Regions from separate parts of the Cedecea davisae genome, predicted to be linked through region 3. Evidence: predicted binding sites of a transcription regulator. Region 3 holds the regulator's gene; each other region holds the start of a gene.
The links. The regulator CRP, encoded in region 3, controls carbon source genes, mostly activating them, when cyclic AMP is high. The targets are predictions, from matches to a motif close to ATGTGANNNNNNTCACAT.
Positions count from the first base shown of each region.

Region 1: serC (3-phosphoserine/phosphohydroxythreonine transaminase) is a predicted target of CRP. The motif match lies at 1,857-1,874, and genes of this name have one in related genera.
Region 2: ACG1VR_RS07355 (ABC-F family ATPase) is a predicted target of CRP. The motif match lies at 2,159-2,176, and genes of this name have one in related genera.

Region 1 covers NZ_CP172054.1:3,289,845-3,293,834, reverse strand. The annotation lists gene ycaO (30S ribosomal protein S12 methylthiotransferase accessory factor YcaO) at 1-1,666, opposite strand, end outside; gene serC (3-phosphoserine/phosphohydroxythreonine transaminase) at 1,974-3,059, shown strand; gene aroA (3-phosphoshikimate 1-carboxyvinyltransferase) at 3,137-3,990, shown strand, end outside.
Region 2 covers NZ_CP172054.1:1,459,312-1,463,301, forward strand. The annotation lists gene ACG1VR_RS07340 (CidB/LrgB family autolysis modulator) at 1-480, opposite strand, end outside; gene ACG1VR_RS07345 (CidA/LrgA family protein) at 477-878, opposite strand; gene ldtB (L,D-transpeptidase) at 1,056-1,976, opposite strand; gene ACG1VR_RS07355 (ABC-F family ATPase) at 2,215-3,810, shown strand; gene ACG1VR_RS07360 (TIM-barrel domain-containing protein) at 3,930-3,990, opposite strand, start outside.
Region 3 covers NZ_CP172054.1:228,295-232,284, forward strand. The annotation lists gene ACG1VR_RS01430 (YccS/YhfK family putative transporter) at 1-1,604, opposite strand, end outside; gene crp (cAMP-activated global transcriptional regulator CRP) at 1,667-2,299, opposite strand; gene ACG1VR_RS01440 (OsmC family protein) at 2,614-3,018, shown strand; gene ACG1VR_RS01445 (phosphoribulokinase) at 3,057-3,926, opposite strand.

The sequences.
Region 1 (3,990 bases), 1.9 Mb from region 3:
CCGGCTGGAGGCCGTAGAAGGCTGCTTCTCCGCTCAGCGCCGCGCTTGCCGCGTCTACCGCGTCCGCACCGTACATGCGTACGAAAGCGTTCAGGTATTGCAGCGGCTCGCGCTCTTCTTCCTGAGACAGCAGCAGCAGGGTTTGCAGGCAGCGGTAGTAGTTGGCGCGCGCCGGGCTGAACAGCGAAGCGTTAAACTCCATGGTCCATTCGGTCCAGATAAGCGCCTGCTCCAGGTCGCCGCCCGCCAGCGCCAGCATCGCTTTCAGCTCGCCGATGCGCAGCGTGTACCAGCCGTTATCTTTCCCGGTCGCCAGGCCCAGCAGCTCGCGTACGCGGGTGAAGTCGTCATGGCCTTCGTCATCAAGCTGGGAGATAAGGTCCAGGTAATCCTGCTGTTCCCACTCGCTGTCCGGCAGCGCCAGGATCGTTTCGCGCAGGTGGCTGCCCATGCTGTTGTTGGCCAGCAGCAGGTCGTCCGCAGGGTAGATGTCGGACATGCCCGGAACGATAATACGGCAGGCGTACACGTCCAGATGCTCGTAGTCAGCGATATACACTTCCTGGTCTTCTGATTTAAAGATAGCCATCAGGGTGGCGAACTCTTCTTCCGTGGTGCCGGAGAAGCTCCAGTCGGCAAACGGATAATCGGCATCCTGCTTGAACATATCCCAGGAGATCAGGCCGCTGGAGTCGATGAAGTGAGTTTCCAGGTTAGCGTGCTCGGCCACTTCTTCGTCGTCGAAGGTTGGCGGGGTGAAAACGTCCAGGTCTTTCAGACCACGGCCCTGCAGCAGCTCGGTTACGGTACGCTCAAGCGCGACGCCGAAGTCCGGGTGTGCGCCAAACGAGGCGAAGCAGGTGCCGTTCGCCGGGTTGAACAGCACCACGCAGATAACCGGATATTTGCCGCCCAGAGAACCGTCGTAGGCGAAGATTGGGAAACCTTCCGCTTCGAGCGTTTTAATCGACTCAACTACGCCAGGGTAGCGAGCCAGCACTTCCTGCGGGATCTCCGGCAGGCTGATGCTCTCGGCAATAATGCGGTTTTTAATATGGCGTTCGAACACTTCGGACAGGCCCTGAACGCGCGCTTCGTTGGCGGTGTTCCCGGCGGACATGCCGTTAGAAACGTACAGGTTGCCGATGATGTTCATCGGAATATAAACGGTCTGCTGGTCGGACTGACGGGTAAACGGCAGGGCGCAGATACCGCGCTCTTCGTTTCCTGACTGTAGATCAATAAGCATCCCGGCGGTTAATTCGTTTTCCGGATCGTAGAAGGCGCGCAGGCGGGCATCGAGGATCCCTTCCGGCAATTGTTCATCTTCCGGGATTGGGAACCACTTCTCATTTGGATAATGAACAAACGGGCCATTCGCGATAGTGTCGCCCAGCCAGAAGTCGGCAAAGAAGTAGTTAGTGGACAGACGTTCAAAATATTCACCCAACGCGGAAGCCAGCGCCGCTTTTTTTGTTGCGCCCTTGCCATTGGTGAAGCAAAGCGCGCTGTCTTTATCGCGAATATGCACCGACCACACGTTCGGCACCGGGTTAAGCCAGGAGGCTTCTTCGATATTAAAGCCGAGGTCGGTCAGCTTGGTCTGGAAGCGAGCGATGGAGTCTTCCAGGGCGGCATCTTTGCCGGGGATAAAAGTCTGGGTCATGGGGTTCACTTTAATGGTACGCAAAACGCGCAATGATACGGGTTTTACCGGAGGGACGCTATCATCCGCCCGGTGCAGGCGACGCTAGCATAACAGGCTCTGCGGCATTGCTGTAACCCGGTGAGCTTAGAGTTTTTTGGCCTGACCGCCGGATATCGGGCAATTTTTTCTGCCGCCGGAAGATTGTGTTGTGTGATTTTGCGCACATTAGCCCCCGGCACCGGATTAACCGTTGCAACACTGCGCCGCTGAATGATAAAACCGATAATGTAATAAAAACTTATTGCTCGAGGCGTGGTGAGGGGAAATGACACAGGTATACAATTTTAGTTCTGGTCCGGCGATGCTACCGGCTGAGGTTCTTCGTCGTGCACAACAGGAACTGTGCGACTGGCACGGGCTTGGCACTTCCGTAATGGAAATTAGCCACCGTGGTAAAGAGTTTATTCAGGTTGCCGAAGAGGCAGAAAAAGATTTTCGCGATCTGCTGCAAATCCCCTCCAACTATAAAGTTTTATTCTGCCACGGCGGCGGCCGCGGTCAGTTTGCTGGCGTGCCGCTGAATATCCTCGGCGATAAAACCAGCGCTGACTATATCGACGGCGGCTACTGGGCTAACAGCGCGATTAAAGAAGCGAAGAAATACTGCCAGCCAATTGCCCACGACGTGAAAATTACCGTCGATGGCAAACGTGCCATCAAACCGATGAGCGAATGGCAGGTTTCCGACAACAGCGCTTTCCTGCATTACTGCCCGAACGAAACCATCGACGGCATCTCAATTGATGAAACGCCTGACTTTGGCGATACCGTAGTGGCGGCGGACTTCTCTTCCACCATTCTTTCTCGTCCTCTGGACGTTAGCCGCTTTGGCGTGATTTATGCCGGTGCGCAGAAAAACATCGGCCCGGCTGGCCTTACGCTGGTTGTGGTGCGTGAAGATTTACTGGGCAAAGCACACAAAGCTTGCCCATCGATTCTGGACTACACCGTCCTTAACGATAACGATTCGATGTTCAACACGCCGCCGACCTTCGCATGGTATCTTGCTGGCCTGGTCTTTAAGTGGCTCAAAGAGCAGGGCGGCGTTGCGGCCATGGACCGTATCAATCAGGCGAAAGCCGAGCTGCTGTACGGCGTGATTGATAACAGCGATTTCTACCGCAATGACGTGGCGGCCTCTAACCGCTCCCGCATGAACATTCCATTCCAGCTGGCGGATAGCGCGCTGGATAAAGTGTTCCTCGAAGAGTCATTTGCCGCAGGCCTGCACTCCCTGAAAGGCCACCGCGTAGTGGGCGGCATGCGTGCCTCCATCTATAACGCGATGCCGCTCGACGGCGTGAAAGCGCTGACCGACTTTATGGTGGACTTCGAGCGCCGTCACGGTTAATTGTTGCCATAGCACTTTGCCCCGCAGCTTGCCTGCGGGGTTTTTATTCTGTTTGAGTTGAGAGTATTTTCCCCATGCTGGAATCCCTGACGTTACAACCCATCGCGCTGGTCGACGGCACCATCAATCTGCCCGGCTCCAAAAGCGTGTCTAACCGTGCGCTGCTGCTTGCCGCGCTGGCGAAAGGCACCACGGTTCTGAGCAACCTGCTGGATAGCGATGATGTCCGCCATATGCTTAATGCCCTGAAAGCGCTGGGCGTAAGCTATACGCTTTCTGCGGATCGTACTCGTTGTGAAGTCACCGGCGTGGCCGGGCCGCTGCATGCGAAGGGCGAGCTTGAACTGTTTTTAGGCAATGCCGGAACGGCTATGCGCCCGCTGGCGGCCGCGTTGTGCCTCGGGAGCAACAACATTGTGCTCACCGGCGAGCCGCGCATGAAAGAGCGCCCGATTGGTCACCTGGTTGACGCTCTGCGCCAGGGCGGGGCGCAGATTGATTATCTGGAGCAGGAAAACTACCCGCCTCTGCGCCTGCGCGGCGGCTTCAGCGGCGGCAAGGTTGAAGTGGACGGCAGCGTTTCCAGCCAGTTCCTGACCGCGCTGCTGATGACCGCGCCGCTGGCGGCAAATGACACCGAAATCACCATCAAAGGCGAGCTGGTTTCCAAACCCTATATCGATATCACCCTTCATTTAATGAAAACCTTCGGCGTTGAGGTGGAAAACCGCGACTACCGCAGCTTTATTATTCGTGGCGCGCAGCAGTACCAGTCTCCGGGGGCCTATCTGGTGGAAGGCGATGCCTCTTCTGCCTCTTACTTCCTCGCCGCCGGGGCGATTAAAGGCGGTACGGTGAAAGTGACCGGGATTGGCCGCAACAGCGTTCAGGGCGATATTCGCTTCGCCGACGTGCTGGAGAAAATGGGCGC
Region 2 (3,990 bases), 1.2 Mb from region 3:
CACCGCACCCAGAATGCCGACGAAGATAACGCAGACTGCGCTAATCGCAGGAATACCGCCGATGCCGCCGCCAACGGCCATGGCAATTGGCGTGGTTACTGACTTAGGCAGCACCGAAGCGGCGATTTCCGGCGAAGCGCCCATCAGCAGCGCGATTGAAGTCCCTGTGGTCATCGCCACCATGCTGCCGATAAAGCAGATGGTAATAATTGATTTCCAGCGGGCGCGGATCTGGTGGATTTGCTCATAAAGCGGAAAGGCGAGCGCCACAACGGCGGGCTGTAGCAGGTCGTTAAGCACCTCGCTGCCTTTAAAATAATGGTCGTAGGGAATGCCGGTTACCAGCAGCAGCGGAATAATCACCACCATACAAACCAGCAGCGGGTTCAGCAGGGGAGACTGCACGCGGGCGGCAAGCTTGCGGGCGGCAAAGAAGACGATAAGCGTCAGCGGCAAGGACCACCATATATAATGCATCATTTGTTATCTGCCTCGCTTTCGCCAACCACTTTTCTTTCGCCGTGAACCAGGTGCGAACTCCAGCTCACAATCACCAGCACCACCAGAGTGCTGATTAAACAGGAAATGACCACCGGACCGAACTGCGCCTTCAGCACGTCGTAATACTGCATAACGCCCACGCCGATGGGCACAAACAGCAGCGCCATATAGCGAATCATCAGGTGGCAGCTGGGTTTTACCCATTTCGCCGGTAGGATTTGCAGCGACAGCAGCACAAACAGAATTAGCATGCCGATAATGCTGCCGGGAATGACGATGGGCAGCAGCGAGGCGACAAAAATGCCTGCATATAAGCATAAGTAAATTAAGACAAAAGAACGAAGATACTGCCAGATTACCGTGAACGAGTTACGCATAGAGGTTACCCTTTAAGAAACGCATTCATCATACAATTAAACCCAAATATGTGCTATCCATCACATCATGAATTATCAGCATAACAAATATTCCCTGCGTGAAGGTTTGCTGTTCTTTATTACGGCAATAAAAAAAGGCGACCCGGAGGCCGCCTTATCGAACAATCGTGAGGCAAATTAGTTCAGACGAACCGGCATCCCGGAACGGTTCTGAATCGCCTGATCTACCACGCTGGTATCCACGTCAGACTGAGCGGTGACTTTCTGTACGCTGCTGGTCAGAGTGATTGGCACGATTTCACCGGAGTTAAACTGCGCTTCTGTTGTAGACAGCGGGTTGTGAACTTCGATGTAGCGGCTGCCGTCAGGCTCGGTGGTGGCTTTAACCGGTTCGTCGATAAACTGAACGCGGGTGCCAACCGGCACGTTGTCGAACAGGAACTTGATGTCTTCGTTACGCAGACGCACGCAGCCGTGGCTTACGCGCAGGCCGATACCGAAGTTGGCATTGGTGCCGTGAATCGCGTACAGGTTACCGATGTACAGCGCGTACAGGCCCATTGGGTTGTCCGGGCCAGCCGGAACCACTGCCGGAAGTGGAGTGCCTGCTGCCGCGTATTCAGCGTGCATTTTGGCGGTTGGCGTCCAGGTTGGGCCGTTTTTCTTGCGCTCTACCTTAGTCGTCCAGTTAATCGGGGTATCTTTACCCAACTGGCCGATACCGATTGGCAGCACGATAACGGTGTTGGTGCCTTTCGGGTAATAGTAGAGGCGCATTTCGGCGCTGTTAATAACAATCCCTTCGTGCACGGTGTCCGGTAGGATCAATTGCTGAGGAATATTCAAAATCGTACCCGCTTTCGGCAGATACGGGTCAATACCCGGGTTAGCTTCCAGCATGTTGGAAAGCCCCATCTGGTACTGCGCGGCATACTCTTCCAGCGGCGCGGTGCTGCCTTCCGGAATAGTGATAACCTGATTTTGACCAACCACACGGCTGCCGTTAGTCGGCAATGGATAGGTCACTGCGGAGGCTGTTTTACAGAAAGACGCGACAGCCACAAAAGCCAGTAAAAGCGAGCGTAATTTCATATTCATGTTGTGCGAGTGTTATGCCAGACGGGCCAGCTAGTGAGTGTTCATGGACGATTTAGCCGCGCATTATATGTGCATTACCTTCATCTGGGAAATCAGATGTGGATGAAATCACATTTTTTTCACATTGCTTAACTATTGTACGGTTAAGATGCGGGGCGACCCTTTATCATAGTTATGGCATAATGTGGCCGAAATCACATTCCAAAATCTCGACAACTTATTTCTCCAGGACATACCAGTGCTTGTATCCAGCAACGTTACCATGCAGTTTGGCAGCAAACCGCTGTTCGAAAATATCTCCGTTAAATTTGGCGGCGGCAACCGTTATGGCCTGATCGGCGCTAACGGTAGCGGCAAATCCACTTTCATGAAAATCCTCGGCGGAGACCTTGAGCCGACTCTGGGCAACGTTTCTCTCGACCCGAACGAGCGCATCGGTAAGCTGCGTCAGGATCAGTTCGCCTTCGAAAAATTTACCGTGCTTGACACCGTTATCATGGGCCACGGCGAGCTGTGGGAAGTGAAGCAGGAGCGTGACCGCATTTATGCTCTGCCGGAAATGAGCGAAGAAGACGGTTACAAAGTTGCCGACCTCGAAGTGAAATACGGCGAGATGGACGGCTACACCGCAGAAGCGCGCGCCGGTGAACTGCTGCTCGGCGTGGGCATTCCGCTGGAACAGCATTACGGCCCGATGAGCGAAGTGGCCCCGGGCTGGAAGCTGCGCGTACTGCTGGCGCAGGCGCTGTTCTCTAACCCGGACATCCTGCTGCTCGACGAACCAACGAACAACCTGGACATCGATACCATTCGCTGGCTGGAAACCGTGCTTAACGAACGTAACAGCACGATGATTATTATTTCGCACGACCGTCACTTCCTGAATATGGTCTGCACCCACATGGCCGACTTGGACTACGGCGAGCTGCGCGTTTACCCGGGCAACTACGACGAATACATGACCGCGGCCACCCAGGCTCGCGAGCGCCTGCTGTCTGACAACGCCAAGAAAAAAGCGCAGATTGCCGACCTGCAATCTTTCGTCAGCCGCTTCAGCGCCAACGCTTCTAAATCTCGTCAGGCAACCTCTCGCGCCCGCCAGATTGATAAAATCAAGCTGGACGAAGTGAAAGCCTCAAGCCGCCAGAACCCGTTCATTCGCTTCGAGCAGGACAAGAAACTGTTCCGTAACGCGCTGGAAGTGGAAGCCCTGACCAAAGGCTTTGAAAGCGGCCCGCTGTTTAAAGGCGTTAACCTGCTGCTGGAAGTCGGCGAGAAGCTGGCAATCCTGGGCGCTAACGGCATCGGTAAAACCACGCTGCTGAAAACCCTGGTAGGCGAACTTACTCCGGAATCCGGCGGCGTTAAATGGTCTGAAAACGCTCAAATCGGCTACTACGCTCAGGATCACGAATACGAGTTCGAAAACGATCTCACCGTGTTCGACTGGATGAGCCAGTGGAAGCAGGAAGGCGATGACGAGCAGGCGGTGCGCAGCATCCTTGGTCGCCTGCTGTTCAGCCAGGACGACATCAAAAAGCCGGCCAAAGTGCTGTCCGGTGGTGAGAAGGGCCGTATGCTGTTCGGCAAGTTGATGATGGAAAAACCAAACATCCTGATCATGGACGAACCGACAAACCACCTGGATATGGAATCCATCGAGTCGCTGAACATGGCGCTGGAGATGTACCAGGGGACGCTTATCTTCGTATCCCACGACCGTGAATTCGTTAGCTCCCTGGCGACTCGCGTGCTGGAAATTACGCCAGAACGCGTGATTGACTTCACCGGCGGCTACGAAGATTACCTGCGCAGTAAAGGGATCGACGGGTAATTTTTCCCTCACCCGAACCCTCTCCCTGAAAAGGGAGAGGGGACAGATCGAATTATAGGTATTGCTCCCACCTGTTTTCCCCCTCGCCCCTTTGGGGAGAGGGCCGGGGTGAGGGGCAATTACAACGCCCACACCTCGCGTTCCACTCCGTTCACCAGCAGACGCCGTTTTTCCCCCGCA
Region 3 (3,990 bases):
TTACTCAGGATCAGGCGAATTGCGTCCTGGTCGGTTTCCAGCGCGTCGTGGGCGTTCTGGCGCAGCAGGCCGGTTTGCCACTGCGGCCAGAGCCAGACCATGCCGCCGAAGGCTATCAGGCAGCCGAGCAGGGTGTCTATCAGCCTTGGAATGATGTAGCTCTCGGCGCTCAGCGTAATCAGCTGGAGGGTGTATACCGCCGTGACGGTGAAGCCGATGGTCGCCCAGCCGTAGCTTTTGCGGATAAACAGGTAACTTACCAGGGTAATCGCCAGCATTGCCAGCAGCGTGTAGCTGTCCGGGACGTGGAAGTGCAGGGTTATCCCGGCGATACACAGGCCCGCCATGGTGCCTGCCGCCCTGTGGACGATGCGTACCCGCGTTGCGCCGTAGCCGTTTTGGGTGACGAACATGACCGTCATCAGGATCCAGTAGGGCTTTGGCAGATGTAAAAACGAGCCGAGCAGGCTGGCGATAGTCAGCATTACGCCGAGGCGGGCGGAGCTGCGCAGCGCGGAGGATTTGAACGAGAGGTAATTCCTGAGCGCCGGGAAGAACGGCAGGCGGCGCTCCCTGTCCTCCATCAAATCCCGGACGTAGAGCGGGCGCTGGGTTTTCAGCACCCGGGCAATGCGGCTGAAGTGATAGTGGCAAAACTGCCCGACCGGGTTATCAGGGTTCTGGCGCGCAATCTTTTCCAGGGCGTCTATCTGTTTTTCCATGGTGAAGCGCGTGGGATAGCGGTGATAAAGGATGTCATCCGCCAGTACCCGCAGGCGGGCGGCAATAGTTTGTGCATTCCAGCGGATAACGGCCTCGGCGTGGCTTTGCTCCACCAGCTTTTGAACCTCTTCCGGCTGATGCAGGCTAACCGAAATATGCTCCTGTAAATCGAGCGCGACCTGAAAGGCACGCAGCAGCCGCTTATAGCCGTTCTGCTGATTGGCCGACAGCATGTGGAGCTGCTGGTAACAGGTGGTTATCAGATCCACGGCTTTTTGCTGGCGAACCAGCAAAGGCGGCAGCGCCTTTTCCGGATCGGTGTGCTGGGTCAGCATGCTGTATTTCGCCTCGCAGTAATCCGCCAACTGCCGGTAGAGCAGGCTCAGCGACTCCCGCAGCGGCTGCTCGCGCCACATCCTGAACCAGAACCAGTTGAATGCGCCGTACCAGATGGTGCCGGAGATATACAGCAACATCGGCTTCCAGATGGGCATATTCCCGGCCATGCTAAGCGTGAAAATGGCGGCAATCAGCGAGGCGGGCAGCAGGCGGGCGTGCAGCGAACTTATCTCCGCCGTTACGCCCAGCAGCAGGGCCATGACGATGAGTATCGCCGGCAGCGGTACGCTGGTGTAGAGCAGCAGAAGCTGCATTATCAGGCTGCTGACGGCAAACAGACTACCGCCGATAATCAGGCGTTTAAAGAAGCGTTTGTGGGGTGTGTCCAGCCCGGCGATGTTGCAGCAGGCGGGAACTAATGAGAACAGCAGGCCGTTTTGCAGGCTGCCGAGTACCAGACCGACGGCGACGGGAAGGCACAGCACCAGCGTTTGCCGCAGGGCGTAGTTAACCTCGGGATGGTAAATTAATCTTTTCCACATAGCCTGAATTGTAGAGACAAAAAAGGCGTGTTACCGAAGCGACACGCCTTTTTTTGCACTGATTAACGAGTGCCGTAGACGACAATCGTTTTCCCGTGTGCGGAGATGAGGTTTTGATCTTCCAGCATTTTCAGAATACGGCCAACGGTTTCGCGGGAGCAGCCCACGATCTGGCCAATTTCCTGACGGGTGATTTTGATCTGCATACCGTCCGGGTGGGTCATCGCGTCCGGCTGTTTAGCCAGGTTGAGCAGCGTCTGTGCGATACGGCCGGTTACGTCGAGGAAGGCGAGGTTGCCGACTTTCTCGGAAGTTACCTGCAGACGGCGAGCCATCTGGGATGAGAGACGCATCAGGATATCCGGGTTAACCTGAATCAGCTGACGGAATTTTTTATAAGAAATTTCAGCTACTTCGCAGGCCGATTTGGCTCGAACCCAGGCGCTACGCTCCTGACCTTCTTCGAACAGCCCTAATTCACCAATGAAATCACCCTGATTCAGATAAGAAAGGATCATCTCCTTGCCTTCTTCATCTTTAATCAGAACAGCTACGGAGCCCTTGACGATGTAGTACAGCGTCTCCGCCTTTTCACCCTGGTGAATCAGCGTGCTCTTCGACGGATACTTATGAATGTGGCAATGAGACAAGAACCATTCGAGAGTCGGGTCTGTTTGCGGTTTGCCAAGCACCATGCGCGGTTATCCTCTGTTGTAAACTGGCTACCAAAGACAAGACTCGGAACCTCTTGTCTGGCGTTGCAATCGTGAAATTTTCCCAAGCCCTGGGAGCTGGCGAGCAGGTCAATCCTGCGGCCTGTAATTAGTCGTTTCCTCTGCTTACGTGCATCAACGTCTCTGTCCCGCAGCAGCATCCGGATTGTTTTAGCATAGCTTTTGGTAAGTGTCTTGTATTGTCTCGTTTCAGCATGACCTGGATCGCCTTACGTTGCCAGTTTTGGCCCAGGCGCGTAATCTGAAAGAAATTTTTCTCAACTGGGAGTACGCAAATGCAGGCACGAGTTAAATGGGTGGAAGGCATGACCTTCCTCGGTGAATCCGCTTCCGGCCACCAGGTTTTGATGGACGGTAACTCCGGAGATAAAGCACCAAGCCCGATGGAAATGCTGCTGATGGCCGCCGGGGGCTGTAGCTCGATTGACGTGGTTTCTATTTTGCAAAAAGGCCGCCACGCGGTGACCGACTGCGAAGTGAAGCTGACGTCCGAGCGCCGTGAAGAAGCGCCGCGCCTGTTCACGCATATCAACCTGCACTTTGTGGTTACCGGCAAAGACCTGAAAGACAGCGCGGTCGCTCGTGCCGTCGAGCTGACGGCAGAGAAATACTGCTCGGTCACGCTGATGCTGGAGAAAGCGGCAGAGATAAGCCACAGCTATGAAGTGATCGAAGGGTAATATTCGGGATGGGCGGTGTCGGCACCGCCCATGTCGGATTAAGCTATCTTCCTGCCCTGCGCCAATTTCTCTACCAGCGGCGCCATAATCAACTCCATCGCCAGCCCCATTTTCCCTCCCGGCACCACCAGCGTGTTGATGTGGGAAATAAACGATCCCTGCAACATTGCCAGTAAATACGGGAAGTCGATATCGTCGAGCCCGCGGAAGTGGATGACCACGAAGCTTTCATCGAGAGAAGGGATCGCGCGGGCGGCAAAGGGATTTGAGGTATCCACCGTGGGCACGCGCTGGAAGTTAATGTGTGTGCGGGAGAATTGCGGCGTAATGAAGTTGATGTAGTCTTCCATCGAGCGCACAACCGAGTCCATCACCGCCTCGCGTGAATGCCCGCGTTCGCCGGTGTCCCGCACCAGCTTTTGGATCCACTCCAGGTTGACGATAGGCACCACGCCAACCAGCAAATCTACGCAATCGGCCACGCTGTGTTGCGGCGTAACAACCCCGCCGTGTAGCCCTTCATAAAACAGCACATCGGTTGGCTCCGGCAGCGGCTGCCACGGGGTAAACGTTCCCGGCACCTGATTCCACGGCACGGCTTCGTCGTAGGTATGCAGGTATTTACGGGATTGGCCTTTGCCGCTCTGGCCGTATTCGATAAAGGTTTGCTCCAGCAGCCCAAAGTCGTTGGCTTCTGGCCCGAAGTAGCTGATATGGCGGCCTGAATCACGGGCTTTGCGGATCGCCATATCCATTTCAGGGCGGGTATAGCGATGAAAGCTGTCGCCTTCCAGTTCCGCAGCGCGCAGGCCGAGCTGCTGGAATATCTTACGAAAGGCGAGGCTGGTGGTGGTGGTTCCGGCACCGCTGGAACCTGTTACCGCAATAACCGGGTGTTTGGCTGACATAGGGCTACAACTCCATGGGTAATCAGAAAGGGAGCCTGCATCTGATAGTTATACTTTTTGGAAA